Regions from separate parts of the Lysinibacillus sp. VIII_CA genome, predicted to be linked through region 3. Evidence: riboswitches for the same ligand, from Rfam matches in the RefSeq annotation. Region 3 holds a riboswitch; each other region holds the start of a gene.
The links. Region 3 has a riboswitch for S-adenosylmethionine ahead of metK (methionine adenosyltransferase). Riboswitches for the same ligand answer to the same signal wherever they lie in the genome.

Region 1 (3,255 bases), on a different contig from region 3:
TAGACAGCTTCCTAAGAGTGGAGCATGTTAGGTTTGGTAGTATATTACTCAAATATTAAAAATGACAAAAGTCATCGAGAGTGAACTTCTCGATGACTTTTGTCTACAGTCTGAAAGAAAAGTTTAGGCCTTCTTTTCTTTCGGGTACCCAATGAGAATAGCTATCATACCACAAATACCAATAAGAATAGGATAGAACGCGTATGGTAAGATACTCACTGGCGATATTTTGGCAACGCTTGCGGCTACTAGGAATTGAGCTCCGTATGGGAGAAGACCTTGAACCGTACAGGAGAAAATATCTAAAATACTTGCGGATTTTTTCGGCTCAATCTCATACTGATCAGCAATATTTTTGGCAAGCGGCCCAGCAATTAAAATAGCAATTGTATTATTGGCCGTAGATAAATTAGTTAGGCCCACAAGACCAGCTATACCTAATTCAGCGCCCTTCTGCGATTTAATCCTGCGTGTTACAAGGCGGAGCAAAAAGTCAATTCCTCCATTAAATTTAATAACCTCCACCATTCCAGCTATTAATATAGCTAGAAAGGCGATTTCAAACATACCTTCCATTCCTTCGCCAATTTTTTGTATAAGGCTCATTAGGTGATAGCTGCCATCTGCTAAGCCAACTGCACCGGCGAGGACAATCCCTAATGCAAGAACGAGGAAAACATTCATTCCCGATAACGCTAAAATAATCACTAAAACATAGGGAACAATTTTTACCCAATTATAGCTTAAATGCTCTACTTGAGCTGTTCCACCGGATGTCATAAACCCTAAAATAATGCTCGTAACCATAGCTGCCGGCAATACAATCCAAAAATTGACCTTAAATTTGTCCTTCATTTGCGCTCCTTGTGAACGAACGGCAGTAATAGTAGTATCTGAAATAAAAGATAAATTATCACCAAACATTGAACCGCCTATAACCGCTGCTATCACTAAAGCAATAGATAGCTCAGTCTGATCGCTTATCCCAACTCCTATGGGCGCCAGTGCAACAATTGTCCCCACTGACGTACCCATGGATAGAGAGATAAAACAGGCAATGATGAATAAACCTACAACAAGCAAGTTTTGCGGAATAATTGATAATGCAAAGTTAACAGTGGAATCTACGGCCCCCATCCCCTTGGCTACCTCTGAAAATGCCCCTGCTAATAGAAAAATAATAACCATCAGCATGACATTTAAATTTCCAGCACCTTGGCAAAAAATATCAACCTTCCGTGAAAACGATTCTTTTCGATTCATCGCTAGAGCCACAGCTCCCGAAATGCTAATAGCTACAATAACAGGGAAGGCATAAAAATCACCCGTCATAACCCCTGAACCAATAAATAAAATTATAAAAACAACAAATGGGATTAGCGCCCATGGATTCTCTCTCCTCATTGTTTACCTCCCAAAAATTAAAAATCAGCCCTATTTTTGTTTGTTCACCATAAAAAAGGCCTCATCTTGAAATAACAAGAAGAGGCCTTATAGTTAAAACGCTCCTCTTATCTATCAAGGACATTGCTTGCTGGATTTGGCACAGTAACTTAATAGTTCCGCTGCCGAGATTTCATCGGGCCAGTCCCTCCATCTCTCTTGATAAGAAGAAAAATATTATATTATATTTTTGACACAATATTAAAATACTAAAATAAAACATCCATAATTGCAACATGTTTTTAATTAGAAAAAATTTCTTGGCACTATCTTTAAGGTCCAGAATTCAACTTTTTAGATTAATATGAAGCTTTGTATAGACACATATACCGAAAATATAAATGCGCCAACTAGAAAACAACCATATAATTTTCTCTCTCTCCCAAACTCTTTAATTCCTAATGTTAACATAAATAAACCTAGGAAAAGGATCATTAAGAAATTTAGGCGGTATTCATATGAATAAGTCCATAAACGGAAAGCGTGATGCCTATCGTTGATAAAATAATTTGTACTGTTTTTAACAAAACGATTCCTCCCTTTTTGCTTAAACAAATACTGTCAGTTATCTAACTTTTTTTGAATAAATAAATTCTATGATAGGTGATATGACCAATGTAAACCCAACGACTAAGAACAAAGGATAATTTTTCATGTCATTTAAATTGGAGACACCCTCTGAAGCAAAAAAAATTAGACAAGCTAAAATCATTAAAACATACTATCCAATTTTAGCATTGTGTGCTTCAATATGCTTATCCAGTTCATCTTTAACTTCTTTAATACCGCTATGGTTACCCGAAGAAGAATAAGGAAATAAAGCTAATTATAATAGAACCTCCATCAATTATTCCGAAACGAATCCATCTGTAGAGGGTAAAACTAACAATGTACAAACATATACAATGACTAAAAGACCGATTAATTTTTTCGATTGATGCATCCTTTGTCTAACCTCTATAGTGACAACTATTACCATTTAAAAATTGATTTATAATTTTAAAAAATCCAACAATACCCATTTAAACAATCATTTGTAAAATTCGGTTCGCTCAAAAAATCTATCCCTTTATGGCAAAACGGGCCATGGGAATTTCAGCTCTCGCCTCTTTTTCACAACTAATGACATTCGATTAACAAAAAATAACTTGTTGGAAGTATGGCTACGTTTGTAAGATAAGGCTAGCTTGCCTCATAAATTAATGTTCTTGAAATCTCAGATAAAAACAAAAAACCAGATGCTCCTCATAGAAGAGCGCCTGGTTTTATTGTGAAAGTGAATCTTACTAATTTACTTAGTTTTGATTCGTATTAATACTACGCTAAGTTAAGGCGTTGAACAAGTTAAAATATTTTCCAATCTAATTTTTGGGGGAATTCTTGTTTTTTCGAGCATAGGATTTACTCATTGCTATGTAATTTTCTAAAGTTCATGATTTTCATAAAAGTAGAAAGGCAACAAAAAAGACTAGATGCCTACATAATTATGTAAGTTCTAGCCTTTTAAGTGAAAGTGAATCTTACTAATAATATTGCTTAGCTTTAGATTCAATTATGAATACGAAAAAACAGCTAAAAAGTTTCACTATTTGTCCTATTTTTTCGTATAAAATAGGATTGTCTGCACAAAAAGACCAGGAAATCACGGAATAAGTGAATCCTGGCCTTTTTGTGAAAAGTGAATGTTACTAGCTTGCTTTAGTTTTTGTATTCTACTAGTAAGGTAGACGGTTGACGTTGCGATAAGTTACATAAAATTTAAAAATATTTTAAGCTTTTACTTGAATAGCAAAATCCCGCTGCCCCACCTAG
Region 2 (3,255 bases), on a different contig from region 3:
GGCTGCGACAGGAAGACCGTTGTCCATGTGTGAAGAGCTGAAAAATTTAGGGATTGAAACCTTTATTACGGCGAATGGGGCATATGTGAAACACAAGGATGTTGTGATACATAAAATTCCGATTGAGAAGGGCATTGTTCAAAATGTTCAAGCTTTTGCACAGCAACATCAGCATTCCTTAACATTTTTTACAGAACAACTTACGATGAATGATATACAAAATCCATTAGCCTTAAGCGCGATGCAAGAGACATTGTCTTTATGTGATTTTCCAGTTAGAAAAGAAAGCATTATGGATGAAGAGGTTTTTCTTATGTGCCTTTATGCTGATGAACAGGCTGAAAAAAGATTAGCTCGTCAATTTTCGAATATATTACGGCAACGATGGCATCCTTATATTGTGAATGTTTTACAGCAAGATGTGTCCAAGTCGATAGCCGTAAAGGCTGTACTTGATTATTTTGAGATTAATGCTAAGGATGCCATAGCTTTTGGAGATGGAGAGAATGATATAGATATGCTAGAGCTGGTTGGCCTTGGGGTAGCTATGGGGAATGGGAGCCAAGCTCTAAAAAATGTTGCAGATTTTGTTACAAAGAAATCCATTGAAGGTGGCATAGATTTTGCTTTACGAAAGCTGCACATTATTTAACGACATGGAAAGGAAGTAAAGTGGAGGCTTGAGAGACTCTTTTGGTATACAGTTATGAGTATATAGAACAATGTATTAGGTGGGATGAAAAATGGCGCAGCATGTGCAATCTCTAATTGAACATTACGGGTATTTTGGCATCATCGTGATCCTAATTGGAGGCATTGTTGGGTTGCCACTTCCCGATGAAGTATTTTTAACTTATGTAGGCTATAGTGTTTATCGAGAAAGCCTTGGACATATCCCAGCTTTAGTAAGTGCTCTGATTGGCGCAATGGGGGGGATTACTTTAAGCTACTATATCGGCCGTCGATTTGGCTTACCGCTCTTGCAGAAATATGGGCCAAAGATTCATATAACTGAGCAAAAAATTGAATTTACTAAAAAAATGTTTATGAAAGTGGGGCCTTTTTTATTAATTGCTGGCTATTTTATTCCTGGTGTACGCCATCTAACAGCCTATATCGCCGCTATCAATAATTATCCATATAGGAAATTCGCTTTCTTTGCTTATACAGGGGCATTTATATGGACTTTTACATTTATAACCTTAGGAAAAGTGCTAGGAGAGAAATGGCGATTCGTCGGTTACTATTTATCTCATTACAGTATGTACGTCATCTTGCTGTTTGTCCTAGTCATGTTAATTATTTATTATTTATTTAAAAAAAGAAACGTACAAAAGTAAAAGTCAGTAGGATTCCTACCGACTTTTTGTTATGGCAATATGGCAAATGAACGTACAGGGAATCCAGATGCTTTTTCAGGCTTGGGTACTATATTAAAAATAATAGCACCTATAGGAGGTAGCTTGTCTAAATTAGTCATGAGCTCAATTTGATAAGTGTCTTGATTGAGGACAAAATATTCACCAACTAATTGGCCACTTTGACGAAAATCAGTGGCAGAATCAGTATCAAAAGTTTCATGACCTATTGCACTTACTTTACGTTCCTTGAATAGAAATTGTAAGGCCTCCAAGCCCCAACCTGGGAGATGATTATCTCCATTGACATCTTTATTACTAAATGCCTCTTTATCTGGCCAACGCTTACTCCAATCTGTTCGCAGTGCCACAAATGTACCTTCTTCAATCTGTCCATAGTGTGTCTCGAATTCTAGAATATCTTGTACACTGAGCGTAAAGTCATGATTACTAGCAGCCTCCTGTGATTTATCAATGACGATAAGCGGAAGAACAAGCTCCTTTAGTGCTAATTCATCTAGAAATCGAGTATCTCTTACAAAGTGAATGGGTGGGTCAATATGTGTTCCATATTGTCCAGGAAAAGAAAACTGCTGTGCAAAAAATCCATCATCATGCGAGAATAATGTTTCAAATTTAGCATCTTCAAACATGAAAAAATGAGGTGAGTCTGGGCCGAAGGTATGTGTCAAATCGACCCATTGTTTTGATTTTAGTAAGTGCAATGCTTGTAAAAGTTCGTTAGACATTAAATTCCCTGCTTTCTAAAAGTAGTAGTCAATAAAAAAAGAGTCCTCAATCGAAGAGGACTCCCGGAATCAAACATAGGTAGTGCGTCTTCTCATCTTTCAGGCTTAAATTTTGCCAATAGGAATTAGCACCATACTGCTTGAGCTGGTTGCTGAGACTTCATCGGGCCGATCCCTCCGTCTCTCTAGATAAGAAATAGGATATAAGAATTTTCAGAAATAATAGTATAAATACTTTAACATATATTTTTATAGTTTACAACTTTGATAGGATTACAGGGTTAAAATTAATTTACTTACCAATTCAAAATTAACGTTACTCGACAGCAGGCACTATCCATAAGCTGTATTCTAAAATTATCTGGTGTATAGTTGGTTTCAAATTTTGTAGTAATGCCTGTGGATGTAATTAATTTTTCGACCTCTGTTTTATTTGAAAGCTGTGCAGCATTCTTTAAGTCATGTGCAAATTGTTGAGAACTATCAATTTTATCTGTAAGTAATTGTGCCTGCTGCATAATCGTCTTTATCCGCGTAGCTGAAGATATTAATTTTTGTGTATCAACAGGGGGAAAGGGACTATTACTAGTCGGCATTGCTAAATGTTGTGAAAAGGTTCTAGCTGCAAGTTGATGGTCTGTCGATGGTATCGGGTAATGGTAGGGGTGAATAAAATAAGGATAAGGATTATAATACAAATCAATTCCTCCTAGCCAGAAGCTGATATCTTATCTTATGTATCATGATCTTTTTAGGTGTTTGAATAACGCCATTCCTGTACTGAAGTGTTAATATACTATGCTGAATGGTATGCCACACAAACTAAAAAAGGAAGCGATGGCGCGCTTCCCTTTTGTTCTTTAGCCAAGAACGTTTAATACATCATCTATTTTTTTGCTATGTGACAGGATTCCATAATTCATCCACGTTAAAAAATCCACCTCATAGACACAGTTTCTTTTAACAGCCCTTAGGTTTTTCCACATAGAGGATGTTAAAATAGTACGCTCTTCATTCTCATAAATGGAGTGTTGCTTGTCGAAGGTGATAAACAAATGATCAGCGTCTAGTTGTTGCAGCTGATTTGAAGTCAGATGAGCTTTACGCTGATTAAGCGGTATTTTCCACACCAATGGATCAGGCGTTAA
Region 3 (3,255 bases):
AAGAAATTGTACCTTCATAAAAAATTCCTCGCTTTCCATGACACTATTTGTTCAAGGAATAAGGGCGAGGTATTTTTGCAAAAAAACAAAAGGGGCAGAAAAGCCCCTTTTGTTCATAATACATTAGAATAATTTTCTAAAGACTTCAGCACTTTAGCACAATAGTTTACAGCTGTACTTTTATGCGTAATGCGTCAGCTTTATCAGTTTGTTCCCATGGGACGTTTACATCTGTACGACCAAAGTGTCCATAAGCTGCAGTTTGTTTATAAATTGGACGACGAAGATTAAGCATTTTAATGATACCTGCTGGGCGTAAATCAAATAGCTCACGAACCCATTCTACAATTTTGCTTTCCGTCACTTTTCCTGTACCAAATGTATCTACAGCAATGGAAACAGGCTGTGCAACGCCAATTGCATAAGCCAACTGTACTTCAGCGCGTTCTGCTAAACCAGCTGCTACAATATTTTTAGCTACATAACGTGCCGCATAGGCAGCTGAACGGTCTACTTTTGTTGCATCCTTACCTGAGAATGCACCACCACCATGTCGTGCATAACCACCGTATGTATCAACAATGATTTTACGGCCCGTTAAACCAGCATCTCCTTTTGGTCCGCCAATTACGAAACGGCCAGTTGGATTGATAAAGTATTTTGTGTTTGTATCTAATAATTCGCTTGGCACTACAGGAGCAATCACGAATTGTTTTAGATCGGCCTGAATTTGTTCAAGTGTTGCTTCTTCATCATGCTGAGTTGAAATAACAATTGTATCGACACGAACAGGTACGTTATTGTCATCATACTCAATTGTTACTTGTGTTTTACCATCTGGGCGTAAATAAGCTAACTCCCCAGATTTACGAACTTCTGTTAAACGACGTGCTAATTTATGAGCTAAGCTAATTGGTAATGGCATTAACTCGGGTGTTTCATTACATGCATAGCCAAACATTAAGCCTTGGTCTCCTGCACCAATCGCTTCAATATCTGCATCTGTCATAGAACCCTCACGGGCCTCTAAAGCTTGGTCAACGCCTTGGGCAATATCTGGAGATTGCTCACCAATTGCTACAAGTACTGCTAAGTTTTCAGCATCAAAGCCATATTTACCACGTGTGTATCCAATTTCCGCCACAGTATCACGTACAATGCCTTTAATATCTACATAAGTAGAAGTAGTGATTTCTCCTGCTACTAATACTAATCCTGTTGTTACAGTTGTCTCGCACGCTACACGTGCATTTGGATCTTCTGCTAAAATAGCATCTAAAATGGCATCCGAAATCTGGTCACAGATTTTATCTGGATGCCCTTCTGTTACACTTTCTGATGTAAACAGTCGACGGTTTGTCATTTAGTTTTCCTCCTATTACTCTTACAAAAAGTATTTGTACGGTACTCATTACCCATGTCAAGTCCGCTCCTAAGGATTGAACTCTCTCAAGCCGCTGTTGTTGTCATTTCACTTTACGAGAAAAAATAACTGCTACTTAAAAACACGAGGATTTCGAAAGACCCGTCATTATAATAAGGAAAGAACTACATATACTTACCTTTACATTAATTTTTAACAATAAAAAAATCCTTTTCTCACGTTACTATACATGAGGAAAGGAATAATGACTTCGTTACCTTTCACTCTTATCGTTCAAGGGATTTTCCCTTGCATCAGGTTGGCACCAACGCATGTTGTGAAATAATACATGCAGGTTGCCGGGTTTCACAGGGCCTGACCCTCCACCAGCTCGGGATAAGAGTATCCGTTCAATTTTCATGTTACTGAAAAGGTCAATCGTTGTCAAATATTTTCTTATGTATTACTGTATAGAAAGGAAGAACAAAATTATCACCATAAAATTTTCATACTTGGGTGATGATGTAAATAGAAGAAATTTAATCCCTACAACATACCTAGCTTCTTGTGGTAACATATGTGTGGCTCAAATTTTAGACAATTTACTGTAGCATTGAATGTTTTCTACTCGAAAAACATTATTTTTTGTCAGTTTATTGAAAAGTAATAAAAACTCTAAAATAATTTCTTAATTAGTATAGATTATTTAACCCATTGTGTTATACTATTTTTGAAATTAAGAAAAAATCCCTCTAAACCAAGGGAATACTATAAAAAAGGATGGTATTTAATCGATGAATTCAGTAGAAATTGCAAACGAACTGAAGGAATTATTAAACGGCGGTAACATTAATGTTCAACTTTCAGTACCACAATTAGCAGAAAAAGCTACTTCTCGTGGTGAGGCAATGTTAACAGTAGATGGCGCAGTTCGTGCAGAAACTGGCAAATACACTGGTCGTTCACCTAAAGATAAATATACAGTAGAAGAAGAAAGCACAAAAGATCAAATTGACTGGGGTAAAGTCAATCAACCAATTTCCTCTGAAGTGTTCGATAATCTGTATGTAAAAGTAATAAAATATTTAAAAGAACGTGATGAATTATTCGTATTCAAAGGTTTTGCTGGTGCTGACAAAGATTCACAATTAAGCATCCAAGTGATTAATGAATACGCTTGGCACAACCTTTTCGCTCATCAATTATTTATCCGTCCGACTAAAGAAGAATTAGCTTCGCATGTTGCAGACTTCACTGTCATCTCAGCTCCTAACTTTAAAGCAGATCCTGCGGTTGACGGTACTGCTTCTGAAACATTCATCATTGTATCACTTGAAAAGAAAATTATCTTAATTGGTGGTACTGAATATGCTGGTGAAATGAAAAAATCTATTTTCGGAATTATGAACTACTTATTACCACAACAAGGAATCCTTTCTATGCACTGTTCAGCAAACGTTGGTGAAGCTGGCGATGTAGCATTATTCTTCGGTTTATCTGGTACTGGTAAAACGACATTATCCGCTGATCCAGACCGTAAGCTAATCGGTGACGATGAACATGGTTGGTCTGATAATGGAGTATTCAACATTGAGGGGGGTTGCTATGCAAAAACGATCAACCTTTCTGCTGAGAAAGAACCAGAAATCTACAATGCAATCCGCTTCGGTTCTGTTTTAGAAAACGTAGCTGTTGATCCAGAAACTCGTATTTGTGACTATGATGATGGCTCATTAACAGAAAATACACGTGTAGCTTATCCAATCCAATACATCGAAAATATTGTTGATCCATCTGTAGCAGGTCATCCAAAAACAATCATTTTCCTAACAGCTGATGCGTTTGGCGTATTACCTCCTATCAGCAAATTAACAAAAGAGCAAGCTATGTAT

Region 1: it holds a riboswitch for S-adenosylmethionine, as region 3 does, so the genes downstream of both, ACP3VS_RS07035 (Na+/H+ antiporter NhaC family protein) here and metK (methionine adenosyltransferase) in region 3, are expected to answer to the same signal.
Region 2: it holds a riboswitch for S-adenosylmethionine, as region 3 does, so the genes downstream of both, ACP3VS_RS09730 (cyclase family protein) here and metK (methionine adenosyltransferase) in region 3, are expected to answer to the same signal.

Annotation. Positions count from the first base shown of each region.
Region 1 is NZ_JBNFXM010000003.1:336,013-339,267, reverse strand. It holds gene ACP3VS_RS07035 (Na+/H+ antiporter NhaC family protein) at 124-1,404, opposite strand; SAM riboswitch class I at 1,509-1,612, opposite strand; gene ACP3VS_RS07030 (DUF3953 domain-containing protein) at 1,738-1,854, opposite strand.
Region 2 is NZ_JBNFXM010000005.1:180,431-183,685, reverse strand. It holds gene ACP3VS_RS09740 (Cof-type HAD-IIB family hydrolase) at 1-652, shown strand, start outside; gene ACP3VS_RS09735 (DedA family protein) at 744-1,340, shown strand; gene ACP3VS_RS09730 (cyclase family protein) at 1,370-2,107, opposite strand; SAM riboswitch class I at 2,197-2,303, opposite strand; gene ACP3VS_RS09725 (hypothetical protein) at 2,404-2,805, opposite strand; gene ACP3VS_RS09720 (AraC family transcriptional regulator) at 2,968-3,255, opposite strand, start outside.
Region 3 is NZ_JBNFXM010000002.1:32,679-35,933, reverse strand. It holds gene metK (methionine adenosyltransferase) at 167-1,363, opposite strand; SAM riboswitch class I at 1,648-1,766, opposite strand; gene pckA (phosphoenolpyruvate carboxykinase (ATP)) at 2,158-3,255, shown strand, end outside.